3 regions of the Aquitalea sp. FJL05 genome follow, and region 2 is predicted to be linked to each of the others. Evidence: predicted binding sites of a transcription regulator. Region 2 holds the regulator's gene; each other region holds the start of a gene.

Region 1 (9,983 bases), on a different contig from region 2:
TCGGCCTTGTTCACAAGCCCAGCAGCACCATGCCCTGCTCCAGCTTCACTGGAAAATGGCGGGCGCAGCCCTGGTCCGGTGCGCGAGCCTCGCCGCTGGCCAGATCGATATTCCAGCTGTGCAGCGGGCAGGTCACCCCATGGCCGTGGACGATGCCCTGGCTGAGCGGCCCACCCTTGTGCGGGCAACGGTCGAGCAGGGCAAACACCTGGTCGTCATGGGTGCGGAACACCGCCACATTGCCGCTGGCGCGTTCCACCACCCGGCTGCCTTGCGGCGGAATGTCGCTAAGGGCGCAGATGTGTACCCAGTGTTGGCTGTCTGTCATGGCGTGCGCTCCTCAGGCGTGCAGCTTGATCGGAATGAATTCGTTTTTCTGCGTACCGGCAATGCGCGCCGCCCATGGGTCGGGCAGGCCTTGCAGGGAAAACAGCAACCGCTGGTACAACGCCTGGCGGCTGGCGGCATCGGCCACCACTTTGGCCTTGATCACATCCAGGCCGACGCGGGCGATGTAGTGCACGGTGCGGTCCAGGTAATAGGCTTCCTCGCGGTACAGCTGCAAAAATGCCCCGCTGTATTCCTTCACTTCCTCGGCGGTTTTCACCTTGCACAGAAACTGCGCCACCTCGGTCTTGATGCCGCCGTTGCCGCCGACATACAGCTCCCAGCCGGAATCCACCGCAATCACCCCCACGTCCTTGATGCCGGCTTCGGCACAGTTGCGCGGGCAGCCGGACACCGCCAGCTTCACCTTGTGCGGCGACCACATATTGGCCAGCATGGTTTCCAGATCAATGCCCATCTGGGTGCTGTTCTGGGTGCCGAAGCGGCAGAACTCGCTGCCGACGCAGGTTTTCACCGTGCGGATGGATTTGCCGTAGGCGTGGCCGGACTGCATGCCCAGGTCTTGCCACACGTTGACCAGGTCTTCCTTCTTCACCCCCAAGAGGTCGATGCGCTGGCCACCGGTGACTTTCACCATCGGCACCTGGTATTTGTCGGCCACGTCGGCAATGCGGCGCAGCTCGCTGGCGGTGGTGACGCCGCCCTTCATCTGCGGAATCACCGAGAACGTGCCGTCTTTCTGGATATTGGCGTGCACCCGCTCGTTGACGAAGCGGCTTTGCGGATCATCCACCGCCTCGTGCGGCCAGCTGGACAGCAGGTAGTAGTTGATGGCCGGGCGGCAGGTGGCACAGCCATTGGGGGTGCGCCATTCCAGAAAGTGGAACACCTCGGCATGGGTCAGCAGGTGCTGTTCGCGGATGGCCTTGCGTACTTCGCCATGGCTGCGTTCGGTACAGCCGCACACGGCTTTGGTCTTGGGGGTTTCCTGAAAATCAGTGCCCACCACGCTCATCAGGATCTGTTCCACCAGCCCGGAGCAGGAACCGCAGGAGCTGGCGGCCTTGGTGTGCTTTTTCACCTCGTCCAGCGTGAACAGGCCCTTGTCCTTGATGGTCTTGACGATGGTTCCCTTGCACACGCCGTTGCAGCCGCACACTTCGTCGCTGTCCTGCATGCAGGCGGCCTTGCTCTGGCCCTGCACCCCGGCGTCGCCAATGGCGGATTCGCCAAACATCAGCGTGTCGCGCAGGTCGGCTACCGAGCGGCCCTCGCGCAGCAGCTTGAAATACCAGGCACCATCGGCGGTATCGCCATACAGGCAGACCCCGGCCAGCTTGTCGTCCTTGATCACCAGTTTCTTGTAGACACCGCCAGCCGGGTCGGACAGCACGATATCCTCCATGCCCTGCCCACCCATGAAGTCGCCGGCGGAGAACAGATCAATCCCGGTCACTTTCAGCTTGGTGGACAGCACCGAGCCCTGATAGCGGCCGATTCCCAGCTGGGCCAGATGGTTGGCGCACACCTTGGCCTGCTCGAACAGCGGGGCCACCAGGCCATAGGCCACGCCACGGTGGCTGACACATTCGCCCACGGCATACACGCGCGGGTCGTAGGTTTGCAGCGCATCGCTCACCACGATGCCGCGCTCGCAATGCAGGCCGCAGGATTCGGCCAGCGCGGTATTGGGGCGGATGCCCACCGCCATCACCACCAGTTGCGCGTCCAGCTGTTCGCCATCGCTGAAGCGCACCCCGGCCACCCCGCCCTGGCCGTCATCCAGAATGGCGGCGGTCTGCTTGCCCAGCAAAAAATCGATGCCTCGTTCTTCCAGCGCCCGGCGCAGCAGGTCGCCGGCCACATCGTCCAGCTGGCGGTCCAGCAGCCAGTCGCCCAGATGCACCACGGTCACGTCCATGCCACGCAGCTTGAGGCCATTGGCGGCTTCCAGCCCCAGCAGGCCACCGCCGATCACCACTGCCTGGCGCTTGGTCTTGGCGGCATCCATCATCAACTCGGTATCGCGGATGTCGCGGTAGCTGATGACACCATCCAGCGTCTTGCCCGGCACCGGCAGCATGAAGGGCGTGGAGCCGGTGGCCAGCAGCAGGCGGTCGTAGGCGGCCTCGGTGCCGTCCTCGGCAATCACCTTGCGCCTTACCCGGTCGATGGTGGCCACGTTCTTGCCCATGTGCAGGGTGATGCCGTGCTCGGCATACCACGCCACGCTGTTGAGAATGATGTCCTTGAAGTCTTGCTCCCCGGCCAGCACCGGCGACAGCAGGATGCGGTTGTAGTTGGGGTGCGGCTCGGCACCGAATACGGTGATGTCGTACATCTCCGGTGCCAGGCCCAGCAACTCTTCCACGGTGCGGATGCCGGCCATGCCGTTACCCACCACCACCAGCTTTTGCCGGGTCTTGCCCTGCAGTTCTGCCATATCCATCGTGCTCTCCTTCGCTTCTTATACGCGGGCCGCGGCGACGGTCCAGCCACTGCGCCAGCGTTGTTTCACGCCGGCCAGGCTGAGCCAGGCCAGGCCACACAAGCAGGCAAACAGCCACAAGCCAGCCGCATAGCCACCAGTGGCCTGCTTGATCGCCCCCAGGCTGGCGGCCAGTGCAAAGCCCCCCACCCCGCCGGCCATGCCCACCAGGCCGGTCAGCACGCCGATTTCCTTGCCAAAGCGTTGCGGCACCAGCTGGAACACCGCGCCGTTGCCGGCCCCCAGGCACAGCATGGCCAGGATGAACAACACCAGCGCCGCAGACGGGCCACCCACATTGAAACCGGCCGCGCCAATCAGCAGTGCACAGCACAGGTAAACCGCCAGCAGCGAGCGGGTACCGCCCAGACGGTCGGCCAGCATGCCACCCAGCGGCCGCATCACCGAACCGGCAAACACGCAGGCCGCGGTATACAGGCCAGCCGTTTTGGCATCAAAAGCGAATTGGTCGTGGAAATAGCCCGGCAGCGCGCTGGCAAAACCGGAGAAGCCGCCAAAGGTCATGGCGTAGAAGAACATGAACCACCAGGCGTCCTTTTCCTTCAGCACGGCCAGATAGTCGGCCAGCTTCTTGGCCGGCGGCGCATTCGGTGCGTCCTTGGCACAGACAGCAAAAATGGCCAACGCAGCCAGCAGCGGAATGCAGGCCAGGCCGAACACGTTCTGCCAGCCGTAAACCACCGCCAGCGCGGGGGCAAACAAGGCTGCCAGCACGGTGCCGGAATTACCCGCCCCGGCAATGCCCATGGCCGTGCCCTGGTGCTGCGGCGGATACCAGCGCGAGGCCAGCGGCAGCGATACCGCAAACGAGGCCCCGGCCACACCGAGGAACAGGCCCAGCAGCAGCGCACCGCCCAGGCTGGCAATGCCGATCTGCCAGGCCGCCAGCAAGGCGGCAATCACGATCAGCTGGCCGATGATGCCGGCAGCGCGTGCGCCGATGCGGTCCACCAGCACGCCCATCAGCAAGCGCAGGATGGCCCCGGCCAGAATCGGCGTGGCCACCATCAGGCCGCGCTGCTGGGTGGACAGATGCAGGGCAGTGGCAATGGGCACCTGCAGGGGCCCCAGCAGATACCACACCATGAAACTGAGGTCGAAATACAAAAAGGCTGAAAACAGGGTCGGCTTGTGTCCGGCTTGCCAGAAAGTGCGGTCCATGTAGTGCTCCTGTCGGGGAAGCGTGCTTCCCGCCAAATGGCCAAAACAAAAACGGCGTCCTCCCTGATGGTGAAATCAGGAGAGGACGCCGTTGTCCGGGTCGGCAGTGGCCGCCGTTGGCCGCTGTCGCGATGTCTGGTGCAGGCGGCACGCCATTGCGCCGCTGCGAGCTAATCAATGCAAAGAGCGTGCCAGCAGCAAAATGCCGGTATATAGCTGTTTCACGTCGCCTGCGGCCTTATGCTGCACTGCATTAGTGCGTGAAATGCTGCAGCGCACCGACACTGGGCGCAGCATCCGCCAGCGCTGGCCAGTGGCAGCCATCCATCAGCACACTGTGGCGCTCGCCGGCTGCAGGCAGCGGCAGACCGCAAGCCCGCGCCGCCTGCTGGTACAGCGCGGTCTGGTTGACGGCGGCCACCACGCCCTGCTCGGCCTCGCCCTGCCACATGCCCCAGCGCCGGTATTGCCGCAGGAACCACAGCCCGTCCGACAGATAGGGATAGTTGACCCGGCCCTCATCACAAAAGCGCAGCTGGCCTGCAGTGGCGGTTTCCCAATGCTGCAGGATCAGCTCGGCCGGCATGGCCAGACAATCATCCTCCGCCAGCCAGGCGGCCGTCTGCGCATGGTTTTCCGGCTGGTCCAGCCAGTGGCTGGCCAGCAACAACGCCTGCACCAGTCGCCCGGCCAGCTCGGGCTGTTGCTGCACCAGCTCACGGCGGCAGGCCAATACTTTCTCCGGATGATCCGGCCAGATGGCGGCGCTGTCGGCCACCAGGCTGGCCACACCCTGCTGCTGTGCCAGGGCGTGCCAGGGCTGGCCGGCGCAAAAGCCGTCCAGCAGGCCGCCCTGCGTCGCGTCACTCATCTGGGCCGGGGGAATCACCACGCAGCGGGCCTCACGCAACGGATGCACGCCTTGCGCCGCCAGCCAGTAATACAGCCACATGGCGTGGGTGCCGGTAGGAAAGGTGTGCGCCAGCGTCAGCGGGCGGCCCAGCTGCTGGCTGATCTCGGTCAGGCTGACACCCTCGCGGTATTGCTGCGCCAGCGCCGGGGCCAGACTGATGCCCTGCCCGTTCTGGTTCAGCGTCATCAGGATGGCCATCTCGCATTGCGGACTGCCCATGCCCAGTTGCATGCCGTAGACCAAGCCATACAAGGCATGGGCGGCATCCAGTTGTCCATTCATCAGCTTGTCGCGCACGGCAGACCAGGACGGCTGGCGCTGCAGGCAGAACTGCAGGCCCAGCTCCCGGTCCAGCCCCAGCTTGCGGGCCACCACCAGTGCCGCACAGTCGGTGAGTGCAACAAAGCCCAGATTCAGCGTGTGTAGGGATGCAGGAGCAGTCATCAAAGGCTTTCAGCCCAGCAGCTTGCTGGAATTGATCAGTTGTCGGGACAGCTCCACCAGACGCAGGCCGCTTTGCATGGCCTGGCTGCGCAGCAGCGCATAGGCTTGCGCTTCGGTGAGCTGGCGGCGCTCCATCAGGATGCCCTTGGCGCGCTCGATCAGCTTGCGGTCGGCCAGCTGTTCTTCCACCTCGGCCAGGCGCTTTTTCAGCCGAGCGTCTTCTTCAAATTTCACCCGCGCCATATCGATGATGGGAGCCAGCCGGCTGGCTGCCACCTGGTCCACCACATAGGCGGTGACCCCGGCGCTGACTGCGGCCTGAATGGTAGACAGCCCGCCCTGCTCGGCAAACATCACCACCGGGCGTGGCGCGGCATGGCCCATCAGCGCCAGTTGTTCCAAGGTGTCACGCGAGGGGGATTCGGTATCGATGATGATGATGTCGGGGGCCTGGCTGTCCACCAGCTGCAGCAGCTCGGCCGCACCCTGGGCCTGGACGATCACCAGATAGCCGGCCGCCGTCAGCGCGGCATGCAGCTGCGCCATCGGGCGGTCGGTATCGTTGACCAGCAACAGTCGTAATGGAGAGGAAGCAGTCATGGCAGCGTCAGGAAGTCGTTGATACCGACTCGCAATAATCGTGCCTGTAACCATGTTTTAAGACAAACAAGACCGGCCAATGCCAGACCGCGTAATACGAGGCCAGCCAGCCAAGCCTCCCGCCGGTTGGGCAAGTGCAAGCGGGGTAAGCGCGAGCATCAGTACAAATGCGCAGAGACTGCGCATGGACAAGCACCGTGTATTGGGATCGATCCGCAGGCAGTCATGTACTGCAGCTACTGCGGGTACCGGCCGCCGCCTGACTCCAGACGCAAAACAGGGCGGTCAAGCCGCCCTGTCTGCCATACACGCCTGGTGGTTTACCACCACCAGAACATGAAGCCCCAGGCCGCATCCACCAGCGCCATGCCTGCCAGCAGGCAAGCCAGTGCCGGCAGCATGCGCCAGCCGGCCTGCCATTGCCGTACGATGCCCGCCGCCAGCCACAACGACCAGACATTGGCCAGCAGCAGCAGGCCCAGGCGCAGGTCATTGGCCCAACCGGTGGCAATGCCCTCGGCCTTGAGCAGGGTCACCGTCAGCGCCGACAAGCCCAGAAACACGCCGATACCGGCCAAGGGAATCAGGCTTTGTGCCAGATGATGCAGGCGCTGGCTGCGCCACGTGCCGGCCAGACGCACCGCACAGGACAAGGCCAGCAGCAGGCCGCTGCCGATCACCAGCGCGGTACCCAGCATGTAGGCGATGATGGCCATGCCATCCAGCCAGGAAAACACGTCGTTGTGATCCGGGTAATGCGTGAGCAGCCACCACGGCGCATCGGTATCCAGCGGCCACATGATGTCGTGGTCCACCAGCCATTCCGCCGCCGCCTGTTTCATGTCGACAAACCAGGGGCTGGCCGTCCAGTGAAAGCCCCCCATGGCAATGCCCAGCAAGCCGTAGACAATCAGCAAGGTCTGCCACACCGTGGCTTCCTTGGCCGCCACCTTCACCACCTCTTCTGCCGGTGAGCGCAGGCCCAGGCTGATGGCATCGCGGTGACCGCTGCAACGGCCGCACATATGACAGCCACTGCCGCCCTGCATGTGGCGCAAGGGCTGCAGCGGTGCGCAGTCTACCGCCTGAATACGAATGACGGACTGGCGGGTGGATTCCAGCCAGCGCTGTTCATCCACCTTGTAATGCATGGGGGCCAGCTTGGACAGCAGGGAAAACACGCCGTTGACCGGGCACAGATGGCGGCACCAGGCGCGCTTGCCACGGGTATACACCAGGCCGATGGCAATGGCGGCCACGGTGGAACCGCCCAGCACCAGCAGCGCCGCCTTGGGATACTGGTAAACACTCACCAGCTGGCCGTACAAGGTGGTAAGGGCAAAAGCGACAAAGGGCCAGCCGTCCCAGCGCATCCAGCGTGGAATCGGTCGGCCCAGGCCCTTCTTGGCCGCCCATTCGCTGAGCGCCCCTTCCGGACACAGCACGCCGCACCACAGCCGGCCAAACAGCACCATGGACAGCAGCACGAAAGGCCACCAGATACCCCAGAACACAAACTGGGCAAAGATGGTGAGATTGTTGACGATGCGCGCGCTGTCACCCGGCAGCGGCAGCCAGGCCGGAATCAGCAGCAGCGCCGCATACACCAGCACCACCAACCACTGCAGCAGGCGCAGGGTGCCGGCATGGTCGCGCAGCCAGTTGCCCACCACGGCCAGGCGGCCATGGCCGGCTGCCGCGTGGCTGCCGCAACCGCCAGTCAGCGGGCGCGCCAGTTCGGGCCGACGCCGGTGATCAGCAAACGGTTTCATGCGGCCTGACGACGCTTGCGCCAGAAGAACAGGCCAAACACGCCTGCCCAGAATGAGAGATAAGCCAGCAGGCTCATCAAGGCCGGATGGGCACGGTAACCAGTGAGCGAAGCCACCACGCCACCAGCGGGCGTCATGTCATCCAGCAGGGCCGAGCTGTCCCACAGCGGGTCGATCAGCGCCGGCAGGATTTCCATGGAAATCAGCTTTTCCACCGCAGCCAGGAACAGCGAGGCACCCAGCAGCAGCAGCATGATTTCGGTCAAACGGAAAAACAGCCGCCACGACAGCACCTTGCCACCCAGCTGCAACACATAGAAGGTGAGGAAGGCCAGCCCCAGCCCCAACAGTGCCGCGCCGCTCATGTTCAGCAGGGTCTGACCGTCGGCACTGCCCAGCATGCCATACAGAAACACCACGGTTTCGCTGCCTTCACGCGCCACGGCAATGGCCACCAGCGTGGTGACGCCCCACCAGTTGGCCGAACTGGCATTGTCGGCCAGGCCGGATTCCAGCTCTTTCTTCAGCGTGCGGCCATGCTCGCGCATCCACAGCACCATTTGCACGATCAGGCCGGAAGCCATGAACTCCATGACAGTCTGGAACACGTCTTGCGAACCGGCCATCAGCGTACTGGCAGAAAACAGCGCCACCGCCAGCAAAATGGCTAGCGCAATACCCAGGGCCACGCCACCCCACAAATAGGGTTTACCGGCCTTGCCCTGCGGGTTCTGGTTCATCCAGGCATTAAGAATGCCCACCACCAGCAAGGCTTCCACGCTTTCGCGCCAGACAATGAACAGTACCTGACCCATCTTTACCTTCTTCCTGCGCGTGTCACTTACTTGGCAACAATCACACCCTGTGCGGTTGCCATGTGGAAATCATCAAAGAACTTGTACTCGCCCGCCGCCAGCGGCAGGATCACCACCGAAGAAGTCACCCCCGGTGCCAAGACCTTTTCCTTGCGCAGCTGGGTGCTTTCGAACTCAGCCGGCGTCTTGCCGGTATTGCTCACTTCCAGGCGGAATTTGGTATTGACCGGCACCTGTAGCCGCGCCGGCTTGAGTACGCCATCCTTCAGCTCCAGCTTGTAGGTAGGCATGTCGTCAGCCAGCGCCGACATCGACAGCAGTGCTGCCGCCAGAAACATCGCAACTTTCATGTGCAACCCCTGAATGGAAAACAGCGCTTGCTCAAATCAGGCAGCGCTGTTTCTTATCATACTCCAACGGGAATGGTTTGCGTTTAGATTCGCATTACACTTTGCCGTCGGGCGCTGCGACTTAGTAGCCGCCCTTCTTGCCAATGCCGGCATAGGTGAATTCGTAGTTCACCTCGAAAGACTTGTACCACGGGCCAACGCCGGTTTCCTTGTCCACATGGCGGCCAAAGTGAGCGTGCGGGTTTTCCGACGGCGGCAGAATGGTCAGCTTCAGCTTGTACTTGCCGGGGCCTTGCAGCTTCACATTGTCGCCATAGTGCGGGCCATCGTTGGCCACCATCGGCATCATGTCGCCCTTGATGCTGCCCTTGCCGCCCACCTTGGTCAGTTCGTACTTGACCATCAGGTAGGGCATCCACGCCCCTTCTTCAAAACCGTTGGGATTGTTCTTCACTGCGTGGATGTCGGCTTCCAGATGCACGTCGGACTCTTCCGCCTTGCGCATCATGCCTTCCGGTTCCATCTTGGTCGGCTGCAGGTAAACCGCGCCGATTTCCATGCCATTCTTGATGGCGGGCTTGCCAATTGGATATTCCTTGGCCGCCGCTACGGCACTCAGAGTCAAGGCGGCAGAAGCCAGCAATACGGTGCTGATGGTAGAACGCATGAGATACCCTTTTATTTGAGCAGCATGGCCACAGACAGGATGCGGAATGGCTGCAAGAGAATGATAATTTTTCGCATTCTATATGCAAATCATTCTCTTTTGCAATTGGGTTCTATGTAAAAACTGCAGACCACCGACACCAGCAAGACAGCCATAGCAGGACTGAGCACTCCTCCACCATGGCAGGAAAAGCAGCGATGAAGGGCGTGCTCAATCCACCGTGATTTTTGCGCACGGACGACACGCAAGCACAGATAGTGACAAATAGCCGGGGTGTTGCCAGCTACCATTCACAACGGCGACAAGGCTACCGCAACTGACGTTAATGCATGGAAAGCGGTTAGCTGGAACGAGGGATCAATCGGACTGCGGTTTACTGCTTGAAACACACCAGCATGGATGAT
Region 2 (9,983 bases):
ATCAGGTTGGCGATGCGCGCAGTACTGCTGGTGAGCTTCATCGCGCTTAGCCACAGTACGAAGGTGAAACCCATTTCCAGGCCGCCGACATAGGCGGCACCCGCCAGGCCTTGCCAGGCGACTGGCTTGAGTTCGCCGCTGAAGGCGCAAAAAGCCAGTGTCAGCGGCAAGGACAGCAGGAAATTGAGCGTAAGCCCGATCACCGGTTCGCGTTGATCGCGGGCATTGAAAATCCAGTAGCCGGCCCAGAGCAGGGTGGAGGCCAGGGCGAAGCCAACACCTTTCAGGCTGGAGAAATGCAGTTGCAGCAGCTGGCCATGGGTGCCGATGACCAGCACCCCCAGATAGCAAATCACGGCGGCCAGCATGTCTGGCCGGCTCAGCTTGTGTTTGAGCAGGGGCACTGACAGCAAGGTCATGGTCAGTGCCCAGGTGTAGTTGATGGCCTGTGCTTCTTGCGCGGGCAGCAGGGCGTAAGCCTGGAACAGGATCAGGTAGTAGGCGAGCGGATTGACTGCGCCTAGCAGCAGTGAGCGGCGCCAGTGCTGGCGCAGGGCCGGCAGAAGGCTGGCAAGACGACCTTGCCACAGCAGGATGGAAAACAGGCTGAGTGTGGAGGCGATGCTTGCATACAAAACAAGCTGTGCGGGCGACAGATGCTGCAAACTGATCTTGAAGGCAGCGGCCACCGTAGACCAGGCAAGAACGGCAGAAAGCCCTAGCAGATAAGCTTTTTTTTGTTGAGGCAAGACAATTCTCCACCATATTGGTGGCTCATTTTACACATGGCGAGCGGGCTGCGGGAATCGTTCTTGTATACAAAAACTGGGATTGAACTTGTTGCGGGCTAGAGCAGGCGGTTCAGCCAGTTGCTACAGCGTTGGCTGGTAGCCGATGCAGTCAGGCCGATGGGGCCGCCTGCCTGTTGCTGATATTCATCCCCGGCCAGTCCGTGTACCCGAGCCGCCAGGCTGCTGGCTGCTCGCGCATCCATGCCCTGCGCCAGCAAGGCGGCGATCAGTCCGGTCAGCACATCTCCCTGCCCGGCAGTGGCCAGTGCCGGACCGCCGCTGGTATTGAGCAGATAGGGTTGTCCAACAGTTACGATCAGGCTGCCAGCTCCTTTTAGCAGCACCGTACACTGAAAACGCTCGGCCAGTTGACGGGCGGCGGCTAGACGGTCGCCTTGCACGGTCGCGGTTGAGCAAGCCAGCAGGCGGGCTGCTTCTGCCGGGTGCGGCGTCAGGATGCTGGTGGCTGGGCGCTTGGCCAGTGCCTGCTGAATGTCGATGCTGCAGGCCAGCAGGTTAAGGGCATCCGCATCCAGCACCAGTGGCAAGGAGCTGGCCAAGGCCAGCGCAAGCCATTGCCGGGCCGGTTTGTCCTGTCCCAGGCCAGGCCCAAGCGCCAGCACGTCGGCTGATGGCAGCGGCATGGCCGGATCGGCATGCTGCAGCATCAGTTCCGGGCAGGCGGGGTCGACCGGCAGGCTGCCATCCAGTGTCAGTACATGCACTTTGCCTGCGCCTGCGGCCAGTGCTGCGCGTCCGGCTAGCAGGGCTGCACCCAGCATGCCGCGATTGCCACCAATGATGCATACCGTGCCGTTGCTGCCTTTGTGGCTGTCGCGTCGGCGTTGCAGTGGGCTGGCATCCTGTCGGTTCAGATAGCCTTCGGCTGGTGGTAGCAGCGCTTGCGGGCAGTCGAGTTCGGCCAGTTCGATTTGACCGGCATGGTCGGCACCCGCGGCATAGAACAGTCCCGGTTTGTGGCAGAGAAAAGTCAGGGTATGGCTGGCATCCATGCAGGCCTGTTGTGCCTGCCCGGTGTAAGGGTCCAGCCCGCTGGGGCAGTCCAGGGCCAGTTTCAGGCAGGATAGCTGGTTCAGCCGGGTAATGACGGCCACCCAGTCGGCTGACAGGGGACGGCTCAGGCCGATGCCGAACAGGCCGTCTATCAGCAGGTCTGGCGTGGGGTAGTCGCTTGCCAATTGCTGCAGGGGAATCCCGCCGGCTTGGCGTATGGCCTGCAGTGCGGCCTGGCTTTGCGGACTGGTGGCGGCTTGCGGCAGCAGGATATCCACGCTGTAGCCTGCCTGCATCAGCAACAAGGCAGCATATAGCGCATCACCACCATTATTGCCGGGGCCTGCGGCCACCAGGATGTGTGCGTCGCGGTCCAGGTGTTGGCCCACCCAGTCGGCAGTGGCGCGGGCAGCGCGTTGCATCAGATCGAGGCCTTGTCGTTCGGCTTCGGTTTCGAGCCGGCGCAAGTCCGGCAGGCTCCACAACGCGTTTTCCCGCATGGCTTACTCCTTGTGTGCTTCACCCCAGCGCGGCATCAGGCTATGGGGGATGCGCAGCTGGTCCAGAATGCGTGCCACGACAAAGTCCACCATGTCATCGACGCTAGCTGGATGTGTATAGAAGCCTGGTGATGGTGGCAGGATGACGACCCCCAGCCGGGCCAGTTGCAGCATGTTTTCCAGGTGGATGACCGACAGTGGGGTTTCGCGCGGCACCAGAATCAGTTTGCGGCCTTCCTTGATGCTGACATCGGCAGCCCGCTCGATCAGATTATCACTCATGCCATGGGCAATGGCGGCCAGGGTTCCCATCGAGCAGGGGCAGACCACCATGGCATCTGCCGGATTCGAGCCCGAGGCGACCGGGGCAAACCACTCTTCACGGCCAAACACGGCCAGTTGTTCGGCTTGTGCGCCGGTACGTTCATACAGCCATTGTTGTACTTCGGCGGGGCGAGAGGGCAGCAGCAGATTCATCTCCTGCTTGGCCACCACCTGGGCCGCCTGTGAATATAAAACCCACACGCGGATACCTGCGGCGATCAGTGCATCGATCAGGCGCAGGCCATAAGGCAGACCGGAGGCTCCGGTCAGGGCGACGGTAACGGTTTTGGGTATGGTCATCAGCATCTTCCATGGGCAGGGATCTTGCCGATGCTGTGGGCAGGATCCGCAATGGCCGGGAGGTATGGGGGAGCCGCACTGTCCGGCTGCAGGGGGCCGCGCGGGTTCAGGCTTCGCGGAACAGCTGGCGGTGGCGCAGCAGCACCTGTGAGGCGGGAAAGGCCCGCGCCAGTTGTTCGGTAATATAGACCGAGCGGTGCTGGCCACCGGTACAACCGATGGAGACTGTCAGGTAGCTGCGGTTTTCACGGCTGAATTCCGGCAGCCATTTGGCCACCATGTGACGAATGTCTTCGGTCATTTCAGCGACCAGCGGGTGCTGCAGGAAAAAATCGACAATCGGTTGATCCCGGCCGGTCAGTGGACGCAGGGCAGGGTCGTAGTAGGGATTGGGCAGGCAGCGCACATCGAAGACATAGTCGGCATCCAGCGGGACGCCATGCTTGAAGCCGAAGGACTCGAAGATGATGGTCAGCCGGCTGCTGTCTGCCTCTACCAATTCCTTGATCCAGCTTTTCAGTGCATTGGCCGACAGCTCGCTGGTGTCGATGCGAATGCCCATTTCCTGGATGCTGGCCAGTAACTCCTGCTCCAGCCGGATGCATTCTTCCACCGTGGAGCCGCTGCCGGACAAGGGGTGGCGACGACGGGTTTCAGAAAAGCGCTTGACCAGGGTTTCCGGCTTGGCTTCCAGAAACAGCAGTCGTACGTCCACGCCTTGCTGGCGCAGCTTGTCCACTTCCTGTGGCAATGCGCCGAGCGAAGGGCTGGAACGGGTATCCACGCTGATGGCGATTTGCTCGTAGCCATAGTCGGCATACAGCGACATGGCCTCATGCAGCATGGTGGCTGGCAGATTGTCCACGCAATAATAGCCGGAGTCCTCCAGCGCGCGCAGGGCAATGGATTTGCCGGAGCCGGACAGGCCGCTAATCAATATCAGGCGCATTTTCCTGATCTCTGAGGAAGTTGGTATGGCGTTCGATGAATTCACGCGTGCTGTCGATGCCACGCAGTTGCAGGATGTAATTGCGTACTGCCGCTTCCACCAGCACGGCCAAGTTGCGGCCTGCAGCCACTGGCAGCACCACCTTGCGTACGGTGACACCCAGAATGTCCTGGGTTTCGGACTGGATATTCAGCCGATCCAGTGCCTGCATGGCCTGGTCGTTGGCTTTGACCAGATGGATGATCAGTTTGAGCACCTTTTTCGGCCGGACGGCGGTTTCACCGAAAATGGTGCGGATATTCAGAATGCCCAGGCCGCGCACTTCCAGAAAGTCGCGCAGCAGGGGCGGGCAGCGGCCTTCCAGTGTTTCCGGGCCGATGCGGTAGAGTTCCACTGCGTCATCGGCCACCATGCCGTGACCGCGTGAAATCAGTTCCAGTGCCAGCTCGCTCTTGCCCATGGCCGAGTCGCCCATGATCAGCACGCCGATTTCCAGCACATCGAGAAAAACCCCATGTAGCACTGTTGAAACCGCCAGCGCACGCGCCAGATAGATGCGCAGCACATCCATCAGGTAGGGGCTTTCCAGCGGCGTGCTCATCAGTGGCACGTTATGGGTGTGGCAGTAGTCGCGCAGCAGCTTGGGTACCTGCTGGCCATTGGCCACCATCACCACCGACATGGTCTTGTGGAACAGCTGGTCCAGCGCGGTCTTGGCGGCGGACTGTTCCAGCCGGTTCAGGTAGTCGACTTCGGCCAGACCCAACACCTGTACACGGTTGGGGTGGATGAAGTTGAGGTGACCCACCAGTGCCAGCGTAGGGCGCTGCTCGTCATTGCCGATGGGGCTGTCGGCACCACCGGTGCCGGCCACCCAGGTCAGATTGAGCTTTTGCTGATTGTCCTGATACAGCCGGCGCACGGTGATGCTAGGCATTATTGGTATTCCATGCAGTGAGCAACTGGTAGAGCTCGGCGCGGTTGGTGGCAGTCAGCAATTGTTCGCGCAGCTGTTTGCTGGAGAAGAGCTGGGCCAGTTCCGACAGTACCTGCAGGTGCAGGTCGGTGGCTTGTTCCGGTACCAGCAGTACAAACAGGCTTTGCACCGGCTTGCCATCCGGCGCATCGAAGGGGATGGGGTTCTTCAGCCGAATGAAGATGCCGGCGGCTTCCTTCAGACCACGGGCACGGCCATGCGGAATGGCGACTCCCTGGCCCAGTCCGGTGGAGCCGAGCTTTTCCCGGGCAAACAGGCAGTCGAAAATTTCACTGCGCGCAATGCCGTGGGTGTTTTCGATAAGGAGGCCCACCTGCTCGAAGACGCGCTTCTTGCTGGCGACATCCAGGTCCGGGAGGATGTGATCCTGTGTCAGGATTTTGCCGATCAGGCTCATAGGAATGTGTGCACGCGGCTACAAAAACTGGCCAATTCTACGTTGCCTTCATCAAAATGAAAAAGGCTCCGTGCAAATAAAAACGGGAACCCGCTGGGTTCCCGCATCGTCGGTCAGGTGATTACAGGGTGGCTTCCGGTTGAACCTGCGGAGTCACGCGGTGTTCGCTCTGTTTTTCCTTGTGCTTGAGTACCTGTCGATCCAGCTTGTCCATCAGCGAGTCGATGGCAGCGTACATATCGGAGTCGGTGGCTTCTACGTGGATGTCCTTGCCGGAGAGGTGAACGTTGACTTCTGCCTTTTGCACCAGCTTGTCTACCGACAGTGTGACGGTAACGTCGATAACGTGATCGACATGGCGGGTGATACGTTCCAGCTTGCTTTCCAGAAATTCGCGGAGGGCCGGGGTTACTTCGAGGTGGAGACCGGTTACTTTGAGGTTCATACCCTAACTCCTTCTTGTGTTGACTGCCCGGTCGGGTCGGCCGGGCAAGCGGATATTCTTCAAGGCGTCCTACAATGCCTTGCGCAGGTTGACCGGTGGAATCTGCATAGCTTCACGATACTTCGCAACGGTACGTCTTGCAACCTGCATGCCCTGTTTACCCAATTCGTCGGCAATGGCGCTGTCAGAAAGTGGCTTGGCCGTATTTTCGCCGTCTATCATGCGGCGGATATGGGCCTTGATGGCAGTGGCCGAGCATTCGCCGCCACTGTCGGTTTCCAGGGAACTGCCGAAGAAATATTTCAGCTCGAACAAGCCGCGCGGGCAGAGCAGGTATTTCTGGGTAGTCACCCGGGAAACGGTTGATTCATGCAGTCCCAGCTCGTCTGCGATATCGCGCAGGATGAGCGGACGCATGGCCACTTCTCCGTGTTCAAAGAACGCTTGCTGCCTTTCCACTATAGCTTCCGACACTTTCAGGATAGTGTCAAATCGCTGCTGGATGTTCTTGACCAGCCATTTTGCTTCCTGCAGGCGGCCGGAAAGCTCGCCTGCACCGGCACGGTTTTCCGACAGCATCTGGGCATACAGCTGGTTGACCCGCAGCCGGGGTACGGCACCGTTGTTGAGTTCGGCCACCCAGCGGCCGCGGCGTTTGCGCACGGTGACATCGGGGATGACGTAGTGCACGTCCTCGCCACCGAAACCGGCTGCCGGATGGGGGGTCAGCCGGGCGATCAGTTGCTGGGCCTGGCGGATGGCGGCGTCGTCGACGCCGAGTAGGCGTTTGAGCCGGGTATAGTCGCGATTGCCCAGCAAACCGAGGTGTTCTGCCACGATCTTGCGCGCCAGGGCATGGCCGTTTTCCTGCGGTGGCAGACGGTCCAGCTGCAGGCAGAGCGATTCGGCCAGCGAGCGCGCGGCGATGCCGGCCGGATCGAACTGCTGCAACAGGCGCAGGCCGACCATCAGTTCGTCGGCTTCCAGCTCCAGTTCCAGCGGCAAATGACTGGCCAGTTCTTCCAGATCGACGCTGAGAAAGCCGTTGTCGTCCAGTTCTTCGATCAGCAATTGCACGATGGCCTGATCGCGGGTGGGGAGCGTCAGTTCGCCCAGCTGGGCCAGCAGATGTTCGCGCAGGCTGACCGGGCAGGGGACGTTGAGCATGGGGTCGAACTCGTCGTCGCCGTCGTTGCGGCGGCTGCCGCTGCCCCAGTCGGTGAGTTCGCCGCTGCTGTCGTCACGCGGGTTGCTGTCGCTGTCATTGCTGTCGGAGGCGGGCGTGCTCTCTTCTCCGGCCGCCGGCGTGTCGCTGGTACTGGTGCTGCCTTCTTGTGTCGGGGTGTCGTCGCCGCGTTCCAGCATGGGGTTGTCCAGCAGGAAGCGCTCGACTTCGGTTTGCAGGTCGAGGGTGGACAGCTGCAGCAGCTTGATCGACTGCTGCAGTTGCGGGGTAAGCGTGAGTTGCTGTGAAACCCTGAGCTGTAGTGACTGTTTCATGGCTTACAGGTGGAAGTGTTCGCCAAGGTAGACCTGGCGCACTTTCTCGTTGTTGACCAGTTCTTCCGGTTCGCCGGAGGCCAGTACCGAGCCGTCGCTGATGATGTAGGCGCGGTCACAGATGCGCAGGGTTTCCCGTACGTTGTGGTCGGTAATCAGTACGCCGATGCCACGTTGTTGCAGGAAGGTGATGATTTTCTGGATGTCGATCACGGCAATCGGGTCGACGCCGGCAAAAGGCTCGTCCAGCAGGATGAAGCGCGGGCGGGTGGCCAGTACGCGGGCGATTTCCACCCGGCGTCTTTCGCCGCCGGACAGCGACAGGGCATTGCTTTCGCGCAGGTGGGCGATATTGAGGTCGTCCAGCAGCAGGCTGAGTTCCTTTTCCAGCTTGTCACCTTTGTAGCCGGCGATTTCCAGTACGGCGGTGATGTTTTCCTCCACCGTCATCTTGCGGAAAATCGAGGCTTCCTGCGGCAGGTAACCAAGGCCAAGGCGGGCGCGCTGGTGGATGGGCAGGTGGGTGATGCTGCTGCCATCCAGGGTGATTTCACCTTCATCGGCGCCGATCAGGCCGACAATCATGTAAAAACTGGTGGTTTTGCCCGCGCCGTTGGGGCCGAGCAGGCCGACCACTTCGCCGCTCTGGATCTGCAGGGCGACATCCTTGACGACGGTACGTTTCTTGAAGCGCTTTTTCAGCCGCTCGACTTTCAGAATGCTGGGGCCGCTCATGGTGCGTTTCCGTCGGGTTTCTTGGCGGCAGGGGCGGTGGTGTCCCTGGGCTTGGGCTGGATGATGGCGGTGACGCGGCCGCCATTGCTGCTGGCGCCGCTGCTGACTTCATACAGCTCGGTTTCGGTGTTGTAGGTGATGACGTTGCCGATGACCAGATCGTTGCCGCGCTTGACGCGGGCATTGCCGGTGAGGACGGCGACATGGCTGACCGTGTTGTAGTCCAGTTGGTTGGCCTGGCCTTCAATCCATTCGTTTTTTCCATCCATTTTCTGGCGGAACAGTACCTGACGCCCGGTGGCCTGCATGGTCTGGTTGCCCTGCTTGTCCTGGGTGACGGTGGCGCGGTCGGCGTTCAGTTTCAACGTGCCTTGCACGATGATGACATTGCCCTGCCAGACGGTAACGCCCTTGAGCTGGTCGAGATTGCCGCGATCTGCACTGATTTCAATGGGTTTGTCGCGGTCGGCCTTTTCGGCGTGTGCACTGTGGCCCGCGCACAGGGAAAGCGCCAGCAAGGCCAGGCGGGCGTAAGTGCGGCATTTATTTTTCATAGGTGACCTTTGCATTGGACAGCAGCTGCAATTGGCCGGTCTGCTGTTCATAGATGAAGCCGACGGCACTGCCGCTCGACTTGCCGTGATAGAAGTGGGTCAGCGTGGCGGCCTGCGCGATGTGGCGCACGGTATCGATACGCATATTGCTGCTGACCACGCGGGTTTCCGGCTGCTCTGCACTGGCCGGCTGGATCAGCGTGACTTTCTTGTCAAACAGCGCCTGTCTGGTCTTGCTGTTATAGCGCCCGCTTTCGCCAATGGCGTGGTAGGCGAGTACACCGTTCTTGTAGCTTTGCAGGTCCGGCGTTTCGAAATAGGACTCGGTGCGGTCAGGGTACTGCCACATGCGGCTGGCAATCATTTTTTCCTGCAGCATGCCCTTGGGGTCGTAGCGGGTAGCGACGACAGCATCAACCACGACTTCCGGCTTGTTGGGGTCGAGTTCGCGCTTGCTGGGCTCCCAACGCGATACGGTATCCAGCCAGACCGTCAGCAGGCCGGTGATGAGGACCAGCAGGATGGGAAACAGCCGGTGCGAGCGGATCATGCCAGATACCTGGCCAGGATGGCATCGAAGTTGCCCTGAGCCTGCATGATGAGTTCGGCCAGTTCACGCACCGCACCCTGGCCACCGGGAAAACCGGTGACGTAATGGGCGTGCTGGCGCACCAGGGTGGGGGCGGCCGGTACCGCCACGGCCAGCCCGACACGGCGCAGCACCGGCAGGTCGATCAGATCGTCACCGATGAAGGCGCATTGTTCGGCGCTGACATTGGCCTGCTCCAGCAATTGGGCCAGCGCTTCCTGCTTGTTGTGGATGCCGCCGAAATAGAAATCGATGCCCAGCGCGCGGGCGCGATGCTCGACACAGCGGTCGGCCCGGCCGGAGATGATGGCCAGCTTGACCCCGGTGGACTGCAGTAGCTTGAGGCCCAGCCCGTCCTGCACGTAGAAGGATTTGCTTTCTTCGCCCTGGGCGTTGTAGTAGATGCGGCCGTCGGTCATGACGCCGTCCACATCCATGATCAGCAGCTTGATTTTGCGGGCTTGTTCGGTGATGGCTTGCATGAGTTTCCTTGTGGGTGGGCTAGCGGAGCTAGACCACGCCGGCCTTGAGCAGGTCGTGCATGTGGATGGCACCGGCCAGTTTGCCGTCGGCATCCACTACCAGCAGGCTGGTGATGCGACGCTGCTCCATCAGGTGAACCGCTTCGGTGGCCAGCTTGCTGTGCAGGATGGTTTGCGGGGCGGGGCTCATCACCTGGTCGATGTTCAGGTCGTAGATATTGCCGGAATGTTCCAGCGTGCGGCGCAGGTCACCATCGGTATAGATGCCGCAGATGACATTGTCTGCGTTGGCGATGGCCACCATGCCCAGTCGCTTGTGCGACATTTCCAGCAGGGCGTCTTTCAGCGCGGTGCCGGGGGCGACACGTGGCAGCTCTTCGCCACTGTGCATCAGATCCTTGACGTG
Region 3 (9,983 bases), on a different contig from region 2:
GCCGATCAACCCGGCATTCTGTACCAATGATGAGGCCATGGAGTTGCGTGCCGTGCTGGCCGGCGAGGTGATCGGCCAGCTGGCGGCCCCTACCGCAGCGGCGTTGATCCGCAATGGCCGGCTGCTACCCATTCTGCTGGAACACATGGCCGATCACTACAGCCTGTTTGTCTATTACGGCAGCCGTGCCGCGCAGCCCGCCCGCGTGCGCAGATTCATCGACCTGGCGGTGGAGCGGCTGGCCGACGGTACTGATTTTGTACTGAGCAGCAAAGAGTTGGCGCAGGCCCATGCTGCAGGCCTTGCAGCAGGCTGACCGTCCCGCGCAGACCCGATACATTCATGGCGGCTTGGCTGGCGTGCTGCAGTCACGCTTGATCAGCGGCGCAGCGGCCAGGCTTACTTGATGACCCGCCAGGGGCTGAGTTCGGCCACGGTCATGGTGAATACCAGCAGCTCATCACTTTGATTGGCGTAATGGTGTGGTGCATCGGTACGCGCTACCGCCGCTGTGCCGGCGCGCAGGGTATGGACCACCTCCCCCACGCACAGCTGCAATTCGCCCTGTTCGACATGAAACAGCTCGAAAGTCCCCTGCGAATGCCCAGGCGAGGTGAATACCTCTCCCGGATGCATTTCCCAGCGCCACAGTTCCACCATGTCCGGGCCGCTGCTGCCGGCCAGCAGCCGGGCCGAACCGCCACCTGGCCCGCGCCACAGCAGCGGGATATCGGCTTGCTCGATGATGTGAATGGCCGGTGCGCTGGCCACATTCACAATATCGGCCACGGAAATGCCCAGCGCTGCCGCCAGCTTGCACAAGATGGCAATGCTGGGGTTGGCACTGCCTTTTTCGATTTCCACCAGCATGCCCTTGCTGACGCCAGCGCGGCGCGACAGCTCATCCAGCGACAGTTTCTGTTGTTTGCGATGTTGCTTCAGGCGGCTGGCCAATGCCGCGCTGATGGATTCGGCATCGGCACCGGGGTCGGTCATTATGTTGACTGTTTTGGACATTGGTCGGTAATATGAAATGAATCAGTCACCAAAGGATACCGCAATGTCAGCCTTTTTGCCGTCAATCAGTCCGGAGATCGCCACGATAGCCCCCGGTTTTCGGGCCGTCAGCATCCGCGTGGAAGCCGCCGCGCTGGCTGCACCTGAGTTTGGCGCGCAGCAGCTGCGCGAGGCCTGCCTGTTTGTTCAGGCTGGCGGCGCGGCCTGGGCCGATGCGCACCTGCAGGCCTGGGCCGATGTGTTCCGCGCCTTTGGTGCCAAGCCACAGCGTACGCCGTGTTCGGCCGAGGCACTGCGCAAGCGGGTGCTGCGGGATGGCAGCCTGCCGGCCATTGATCCGGTAGTCGATCTGTACAACGCCATCAGCCTGCGTCATGCCATTCCGGTGGGGGGTGAAAACCTGGCGGCTTATATGGGCCAGCCCAGACTGGTACTGGCTGACGGCAGCGAGCTGTTCGACACCATGAAAGAAGGCCAGCCGGCGACGGAGTCTCCAGAGCGCGGCGAAGTGGTATGGCGCGATGAGCAAGGGGTGACCTGTCGCCGCTGGAACTGGCGGCAAGGGGTGAGAACCCGGCTGAGTGCTGCCGATCAGCATATGTGGTTCATTCTGGAAAGCCTGCCGGCCATGCCGCTGGAGGCATTGCAGCAGGCCGGTGCCGAGCTGGCGCAGGGGATTGCGCAGATGATGCCCGGCTCGGTCATCGAATCCAGCCTGATCACCCTGTCGTGATGTGATGCCAAGGGTGAGTCTGCCAGGCTGACTTACATGGCAGCAGCCCGAACCAGCTAGGCTAGCCACCCGGGGGTTGGACGGGCAGGGCGGTTTCACTCAGGCTCGCCAGCACACTGTTTGCCACTCACCGCCGCGACCTAGCGCAGCGCGCTGATCTCGCCCAAGCGGATCAGCCGGGCGCGGATGATGTTGCGGCTGATGCCCAGCAGACGGGCTGCCTGCACCTGGTTGCGATGGCAGTAGTTATAGGCAGCGCGGATGATGCTGCTTTCGATGTCTTCATACAGATTGCTGCCATTGGCCTCGAACAGCGCTTGCAGTGCCTGCTGCAATTGCTGGTGGGCATCGTCGCTGCCCGCACCGCCGGCCAGTGGTGGGTGGCTGCTGCTGCGTTCGTTGCGCCGGTTCAGTTGCAGCGAGGACAGCTGCAGGTCTTCGCTGCGAACCACATTGTGCTTGCAGATCAGCAAGGCATGGTGGATGACGTTTTCCAGTTCGCGGATATTGCCCGGCCACGGGTGCTGCAGCAGCTTGCGTTCGGCTTCGGCATGCAGGCTGATGTCGCCATAGCCCAGGCGCTGGCGGTATTCGTCGACAAAATGGCGGGCCAGCGGCAGGATGTCGCCGGGGCGGTCACGCAGGGCTGGCAGGGCCAGATGGGCCACCCGCAGGCGGTAGAACAGATCCTCGCGGAAATGGCCGGCGGCGACGGCTTCTTCCAGCCGCACATTGGTGGCGGCAATCACCCGGACATTGATGGGGATGGGTTTGCGCGAGCCCAGTCGCACCACCTCGCGCTCCTGCAGGATGCGCAGCAACTTCACCTGAATATTCAGTGGCAAGTCGCCGATTTCATCCAGAAACACCGTGCCGCCATTGGCGGCCTCGAACCAGCCCGGCTTGGCGGCGAAAGCGCCGGTAAATGCGCCTTTTTCATGGCCAAACAGCTCACTTTCCACCAGCGATTCGGAAAACGCGCCGCAATTGACGGCGACAAAGGGCTGATTTGCCCGCTGGCTCAGCGCATGCACGTGGCGGGCGATCAGCTCCTTGCCGGTGCCGGTTTCACCAATGATCAGTACATTGGCGTCGCTGGGGGCAATCAGTTGAATGCGCGCCAGCAGGGCGGTGGATTGCGGGTCTTCAAACACCTGCGCCGTGGCGCGGATGGAGGTGGTCAGGCTTTGCCGGTTCGGCAGGGTAATCAGGGGCATGGCCGGGCCTTCCGCTGGCTCGGCCCGCCGGGCCGATGTGGGTTTCAGGAATAAAACGTCGGTGTCGGATAGCTGCGAATCAAAGCCCATTCCCCTAACTCCTTTAATTTGTAATCAACCGGATCGTGCAAGGTGTGGGTGCGCAGATTGCGCCAGTGCCGGTCCAGACGCAGTCCGGCATGGGTGGCGCGCGCGCCGGTTACCTCGAACATCTGACAGGCCAGGTTCAGCCCCATCCGGGTGGCGGCCACCTTGGCCGCCGCAATATTCATGGCCACTTCGCCGCGTTCGCTTTCGCTCAGCGCCTCGCCACGGGCCAGTACGTCCACCAGCCGGCTGCCCGCACGGTCGGTGAGGGCGCGCACGCTTTCCAGCCCCACCCAGAATTCGCCGTAATGACCCAGGATGTAGGGGTCTTCGTGGGTGTGGTCTACCTGCGCCGCCTGCCAGGGTCGCGCCTCGTGCAGGGTGTAGTGCCGGGCTTCTTCAAAAGCGCCTTCGGCAATGCCCAGATAGATATTGGTCAGGATCAGCTGCGCCAGCAGTGGCCGCAGGCAGGAGCGCGGCGTGGTGAGCGGGCCGGGCGTATCCAGAATTTCATTGTTTTCGATGCGTACCTTTTCAAAGTGCACGCTGCCGCTATCTGTCTGGCGTTGGCCGATATTGTTCCAGTCCTGCTGCACGCTGATACCACTGCGCCCGGTGGGGATGGCCGCCACCACGAGCTGCCCGCCCGGCTGGCGACGGGCAGAGACCACCAGCATTTGTGAATCCAGCGCACCGGAGCAAAAGCTTTTCTGGCCGGAAAACTCGTGCCAGCCGGCAAGGCGCTTGCTGACGGTGCGCTCGTCCAGCGGATTGAGCGCATTGCCCCAGAACCAGTTTTGCCGGGTGGTGATTTCATGCCAGGGCTGCCATTGTTCCGGCCGGCCAAACAGCTCTACCGTGGCCAGCATCAGATGGTGAAAGGCAAAAACATGGGCCACCGAGCTATCGGCCTTGGCAAACTCGCGCACCACCAGCAGGGTCTCCTGCCAGTTGGCACCCATGCCGCCCAACTCGCGGGCAATGGACAGGCCCAGCAGGCCGCTGGCGCGAATGGCATCGCGCTCGGCCTTGGGGGTGCCGCCGGCATGGTCGCGCTCTGCTGCGGTAGCGGCAAACTGACTGGCCAGTTGCTGCGCCAGCAGCAGGGCCGAGGCGGGTGTGCTGGCTGTTTGCGGTGCTGCCAGCAGGTGTTGGGGCAAATTCAAGCGTACATCCTTTATTGATCGGCTATTTCCAATAAAACAGCACAGATTTGGCTATGTTATTGGCGCGATGTAAACCAAGGATTTGTCAGGAATATATCTGGAATTTGAATTAGCCCAATGCAGGCGCTAATGGTGAATGGCTGAATGGTGCTGCGTGTGCAGCACCGTGTTTATTGGCTGCTGCGCAGGCAGCAGTGCCGAGTGAGCCATCTGCTGCCTGCGCAGCAATTTCCGGCTGAAATGATATTTTTCTAGCTTGATTCAGCTGGCATGCAACGTGCTATTGAATATCGGGCAAAACCGCTAAAGGTTTTATTTCAGCCTCAGGTAATCACATGCACAGCCATTCATTCAGTATGCAATATGTTTCATTCGCCACACTGCACGGGCGGGTCCGTCAGGCAAAGGAGGGCGCATGAGCACCCAGCCGATTGGCCCGGACAGCCCGCTGGCCATTGCCCGCGAACTGGCCAGCCGTTTTGCCCGCAGCGCCGTGGCCCGTGATCAGGCCGGCGGCACGCCCAAGGCCGAGCGCGATGCGCTGCGTGACAGTGGCCTGCTGGGCCTGATCATCCCGCGTGAATTCGGCGGCCTGGGCGAGAGCTGGAGCACCACATTGCAGATCGTGCGCGGACTGGCGCGGGTGGATAGTTCGGTGGCCCATGTGTTTGCCTTTCAGCACCTGTTGCTGGCCACCGCCCAGCTATTTGGCCGGCCAGAACAGTGGCAGCCGTGGTTCGAGCAAACGGTGCGCGAGCGCTGGTTCTGGGGTAACGCGCTCAATCCGCTGGATACCCGCACCCTGGCCACGCCGGATGGTGCAGGCTTCCGCTTTCATGGCGACAAGAGCTTCTGCTCCGGCGCTACCGATTCGGACATGCTGCTGGCCTCGGCACTGCGCAGCGGACAGAGTGGCTTGCTGATTGCGGTGATCCCCACCCGCCGTGCCGGCATTGCCATTCATCAGGACTGGGACAATATCGGCCAGCGCCAGACTGACAGCGGCTCTGCCCGTTTCGAACAGGTGCGAGTGGAGGCGGGCGAGCTGCTGCTGCAGCCCGGCCCCCTGTCCACGCCACGTGCCTGCCTGCGGCCGCTGATTGCCCAGCTGATTCTCACCAATATCTATCTGGGCATTGCCGAGGGCGCGCTGGCCGAGGCTCGCCGCTACACGCTGGAGCAGCGCCGGCTGTGGCCGGCCTCGCTGGCTGATCGCGCCAACAAAGACCCTTACACCCTGCTGCACTATGGCGAATTTCACGCCGCCCTGGAGGGTGCACGCCTGCTGAGCGACCACGCCGCCCGGCAGCTGGATGAGGCTTGGCAGCAGGGTGATGCGCTCAGCGAAGCCGGGCGCGGTCAGCTGGCGGTGCAGATTGCCGCCGCCAAGGTGCATGCCAGCCGCAGCGGGCTGGACCTCACCAGCCGCATTTTCGATGTAACCGGGGCGCGCGCCACCAGTGCTGCCCTGCGGCTGGACCGCTTCTGGCGCAATTTGCGCGTGCACAGCCTGCACGACCCGCTGGATTACAAGCTGCAAGAACTGGGTGACTGGGCACTGAATGGCCAGTATCCCGCCCCCTCGTTTTATTCCTGAGAAGCAACATGACCCTGAACAAGCAAGCACACGCAGACGATTTTGACGCAGTAGAACAGGCCATTGCCGCCATTGCCGCTGGTGGCTTTGCCGTGGTGGTGGACGATACCGACCGCGAAAACGAAGGCGACCTGATCATTGCCGCCGAAAAAATCACCCCGCAGCAAATGGCCTTTCTGGTGCGTTACAGCAGTGGCGTGGTGTGCGTGGCACTGACTGGCGAGCGGCTGGATCAGCTGCAGCTGCCGCTGATGGGGAGCAGCAATAACGAATCGCAGCGCACGGCCTTCACTGTCACCGTGGATTATCTGCATGGCACCAGCACCGGCATCAGCGCCGTGGACCGTGCCGCCACGCTGCGGGCATTGGCTGACAGCCGCATTCCGGCCAGTGATTTTGCCCGGCCCGGTCATATCTTCCCTTTGCGCTATGCGCCGGGTGGCGTGCTGGCGCGCCCCGGCCATACCGAGGCCGCACTGGACCTGTCGCGGCTGGCGGGCCTGGCTCCAGCCGGAGTGCTGTGCGAAATCGTCAACGACGATGGCAGCATGGCGCGCCGCCCGGACCTGCTGCGCTTTGCCCGCCAGCATGGCCTGCCCATCATCACCATTGCCGACCTGATTGCCTACCGCGAACGTACCGAGATGGCGGCGCTGGAAGCCAGTTCGCCTTTGGGTGTGGCGGCCTGAGCCTGCCAGACCGGTCTGCTCCTGCAACACCCGCCACGGCGGGTGTTTTTGTTTCTGTTACAGGGTGATGGCTGCTGAGCTGGCAGCAGTCGTGCAGCAAATTTGCTGCACGGGACTCAGCAGGTTTTGGTTTTTAATTCGCGCAATCCATTGAAAATTAACAATAAATATTCTGGCACGCTGTTTGCAATGATCTGGCTATCTATCTCGCCATCCCGCTGCCGGCCTCAGGCTGGCGGCCAACAAGGAAATCATCATGAGCAGCACCGTACTGGATACCCCCACACCTGTTACCACGCCGGATGTCGTGCCGGTGATTCGCTCCGACACCGAGGCCCTGCAAGTGGCACGGGCGCTGGCGCCGCAGCTGGCCGAGCAGGCCGCGCAGCGCGATCAGCTGCGCAAATTGCCGTTTGATGAGGTGGAATTGTTCTCCCGCAGCGGCCTGTGGGGCATTACTGTGCCGCGTGCCTTTGGCGGTGCCGAGGTGTCGGCGGTGACGCTGGCCGAGGTGATTGCCATTATTTCTGCCGCCGATCCGTCACTGGGGCAGATCCCACAGAATCACTACTGCCTGGTGGAAGATATCCGGCTGGAAGGCAGCCCGGAGCAGCAGCGCTATTTCTTTGACCTGGTGCTGCGTGGTCAGCGCTATGGCAATGCCTTTTCCGAGGCCGGTGGCAAGACGGTGCTGGACATCCAGACCACCATTCGCCGCGACGGCGACGACTATGTGCTCAATGGCCGCAAGTTCTACGCCACCGGCGCGCTGTATGCGCACTGGGTGCCAGTGCTGGCGGTGGACGAACAGGGGCAGGCGCTGCTGGCCTTTGTCGAGCAGGGTACGCCGGGCCTGACCGTGGTGGACGACTGGAGCGGCTTTGGCCAGCGCACCACCGCCAGTGGCTCGGTGATTGCCGAGCAGGTGCGCCTGAAACCCTTCCAGATTTTCCATACCCACCGCTCTTATGATCGGCCCACTTTTGCCGGGCCGTTCGCCCAGATCACCACCGCCGCCATCGACCTGGGCATTGCCCGCGCGGCGCTGGCTGACACGCTGGACTTTGTCCGGCAGCAGGCGCGGCCGTGGATAGACAGTGGTGTGGAGCGGGCGGTGGACGACCCGCTGACCATTGTCGCCATCGGCGATCTGCAATACCGGCTGGTGGCGGCAGAAGCGTTGCTGGAGCGGGCCGGGCGCTTTATCGACATCGCCAAGGCCGAGCCAGACGAAGACACGGTTGCCGAAGCGGCCATTGCCGTGAGTCTGGCCAAGATTGCCACGACCGAGATTGCCTTGTTGGCCGCCAGCAAGCTGTTCGAACTGGGCGGCAGCAAATCCACCCAGGGGCGTTTCAATTTTGACCGGCACTGGCGCAATGCCCGCGTGCACACCCTGCATGATCCGGTGCGCTGGAAATATCACGCCATTGGCAACTACACGCTGAACGGCATCAAGCCGGCACGGCATTCCTGGAACTGATCGCCACGACAAGGGCCCGCCGCAAGGGTGGGCCCGGGGAGCAAGCATGCAGCGCAAGTGCCTGGGCTGTTGACCACATGGTGCGGCTGCGCCGGTACGGAGCAGCTGGCGGTGGTGACTTGTCAGCGTCCATAACAATCAAGAGGTGTTTCATGATTCATTCCACGCAAGGCGAGGCGGTGCTGGAAAGCCCGTCTGCCGATAGCAGCAGTCAGCCCGCAGCCACGCTGCGGCGCAATTACCTGCGCCTGCCGGAGCTGGTGGCGCAGTCCATCGGCCTGGTCGGCGTATCCGGTGGGGTAGGCATTCTGGTGCCCGCCGTGTTTGCCACTGCGGGCAACGGCACCTGGCTGGCTTATGCCTTTGCCACCGTGGCCCTGCTGTTTTCGGCCTGGAGCATTTCGTTGTTTGCCCGCACCGCTGCATCGCCCGGTGCCTTGTATGCCTATGCCTCGCAGGGCATAGGCCCGATCTGGGGCGTGATCTGCGGCTGGTCCTTGCTGATTGCCTATGCCGTGGGCGCCGCCGGCATTCTGCAAGGCACGGTGAATACCTTTCTGGTGCTGGCACGCGAACTGGGCGTGGTAGCGGCCCATCCGCCGCTGGCCGTCAGCCTGCTGCTGACCGTGGTGGTGGCGCTGGCTGCCTGGGCGATTGCCTACCGCGATATCCGCCTGTCCACGCGTTTTACGCTGCTGGTGGAGTTGCTCACCATCCTGTTGATTGCCGTGGTGCTGATTGCCTACCTGCTGAACAGCAACAGCCATGTCGATCAGCCGCAGCTGGCACTGGAAGGGGTGAAGCCGGAACAGCTGCGCCTGGGCATGGTGCTGGCCTTCTTCAGCTTTACCGGTTTTGAAAGCGCCACCGTGTTGGGAGCCGAGGCGCAATCGCCACTCAAGGCCATTCCGCGCGCCGTCATCATCAGCATTGTCGGCCCGGCGCTGCTGTTCATTCTGGCGTCGTATACGCTGGTGGCAGCCTTCCATGGCCAGCATCCGGGCCTGGATCAGGCTGATGGACCCTTGTCCATTCTGGCGCATCGCCTGGGCCTGGGCGGCTTTGGCCTGATCATCGATGCCGGGGTGGCGCTCAGCTTCTTCGCGGCCTTTTTCTCCTCGATTAATGCTGCCGCACGCATTATCTACACCTTTTCCCGGCAGGGTTTGCTGCATGCGGCTACCGGCAAGGCGCATGCCAGCAATGCCACCCCACATATCGCCGTGACCCTGCTGGTGGTGCTGTCGCTGATCGTGGGCCTGGTCTTTACCGCCAATGGCACGGCCCTGCTGGATTCCTACGGTTATCTCAGCTCGGTGGCCACCTATGGTTATCTGCTGGCCTACGTGCTGGTGGCGGTGGGCGCGCCCTTGTATCTGCGCCGGCAGGGCAAGCTCAAGCCGCAACATGTGCTGATCAGCCTGGTGTCGGTATTGCTGCTGGCCATTCCGCTGGTGGGCAGCGTCTACCCCTTGCCGACCGGGGTGTACGCCTGGCTGCCTTATGTGTTCCTGGGGCTGGTAGGGCTGGGCTTGCTGTGGTTTCTGGCGCTGAAACTGCTGGCACCGGCACGTTTGCGCAGCATAGAGGACGAATTGCAGCAGGAGTGACTGCAGCAAACGCTATCAGTCGGCCCGCTTGCGGGCCGATTTTGTTGTTGCGGCTTGCTGCCGGCTCAGCATGGCTGCTGCGGAGGTGTTGGCAGGGCAGCAGGCTTGTTTGCTGGTGCGGGGTCGGTATTAAAGTATTATCTGAAGATGATTCGGCAAGTTACATGAATAAATAACATCAAGTTGCTGAATATAAATGAATTGTATTGTTTTTAATTAATGCAGTTTACGTGGATTGCTTAGCGGAATTGATGCTTAGGCATGGCTGGCGCAGGTATGGATATTGCAATCATGCAGCTGTATTCAAACACCCCTGACAGGAACTGCAATGAGCAAGACCATCCGCTTCAATGCCTTTGAAATGAACTGCGTGGCGCACCAGTC

Evidence for each region. Region 2 encodes sigma-54, which starts transcription at its own class of promoters, with help from an activator protein. Its sites were predicted from a motif close to CTGGCACGCTTCATGCTT; they were not measured.
Region 1: the regulator sigma-54 is predicted to act here: its motif matches at 4,196-4,213, upstream of DBR44_RS18835 (NarK/NasA family nitrate transporter).
Region 3: the regulator sigma-54 is predicted to act here: its motif matches at 4,486-4,503, upstream of DBR44_RS00280 (acyl-CoA dehydrogenase family protein).

The regions. Positions count from the first base shown of each region.
Region 1 is NZ_QAJS01000021.1:12,312-22,294, forward strand. It holds gene nirD (nitrite reductase small subunit NirD) at 11-328, opposite strand; partial or broken gene nirB (nitrite reductase large subunit NirB) at 410-2,797, opposite strand; gene DBR44_RS18835 (NarK/NasA family nitrate transporter) at 2,816-4,018, opposite strand; gene DBR44_RS18840 (CmpA/NrtA family ABC transporter substrate-binding protein) at 4,272-5,375, opposite strand; gene DBR44_RS18845 (ANTAR domain-containing response regulator) at 5,385-5,975, opposite strand; gene DBR44_RS18850 (4Fe-4S binding protein) at 6,296-7,747, opposite strand; gene DBR44_RS18855 (FTR1 family protein) at 7,744-8,562, opposite strand; gene DBR44_RS18860 (cupredoxin domain-containing protein) at 8,589-8,912, opposite strand; gene DBR44_RS18865 (iron transporter) at 9,034-9,579, opposite strand.
Region 2 is NZ_QAJS01000006.1:302,053-312,035, reverse strand. It holds gene DBR44_RS06255 (DMT family transporter) at 1-749, opposite strand, end outside; gene DBR44_RS06250 (NAD(P)H-hydrate dehydratase) at 848-2,305, opposite strand; gene DBR44_RS06245 (flavin prenyltransferase UbiX) at 2,309-2,929, opposite strand; gene rapZ (RNase adapter RapZ) at 3,036-3,878, opposite strand; gene hprK (HPr(Ser) kinase/phosphatase) at 3,859-4,815, opposite strand; gene ptsN (PTS IIA-like nitrogen regulatory protein PtsN) at 4,808-5,272, opposite strand; gene hpf (ribosome hibernation-promoting factor, HPF/YfiA family) at 5,394-5,717, opposite strand; gene DBR44_RS06220 (RNA polymerase factor sigma-54) at 5,787-7,217, opposite strand; gene lptB (LPS export ABC transporter ATP-binding protein) at 7,221-7,952, opposite strand; gene lptA (lipopolysaccharide transport periplasmic protein LptA) at 7,949-8,506, opposite strand; gene lptC (LPS export ABC transporter periplasmic protein LptC) at 8,496-9,056, opposite strand; gene DBR44_RS06200 (HAD family hydrolase) at 9,053-9,577, opposite strand; gene DBR44_RS06195 (KpsF/GutQ family sugar-phosphate isomerase) at 9,606-9,983, opposite strand, start outside.
Region 3 is NZ_QAJS01000001.1:51,436-61,418, forward strand. It holds gene DBR44_RS00255 (LysR family transcriptional regulator) at 1-316, shown strand, start outside; gene DBR44_RS00260 (helix-turn-helix domain-containing protein) at 400-996, opposite strand; gene DBR44_RS00265 (B3/4 domain-containing protein) at 1,061-1,750, shown strand; gene DBR44_RS00270 (sigma-54-dependent Fis family transcriptional regulator) at 1,891-3,057, opposite strand; gene DBR44_RS00275 (acyl-CoA dehydrogenase family protein) at 3,012-4,220, opposite strand; gene DBR44_RS00280 (acyl-CoA dehydrogenase family protein) at 4,636-5,817, shown strand; gene ribB (3,4-dihydroxy-2-butanone-4-phosphate synthase) at 5,826-6,506, shown strand; gene DBR44_RS00290 (SfnB family sulfur acquisition oxidoreductase) at 6,763-7,989, shown strand; gene DBR44_RS00295 (APC family permease) at 8,142-9,599, shown strand; gene DBR44_RS00300 (LLM class flavin-dependent oxidoreductase) at 9,928-9,983, shown strand, end outside.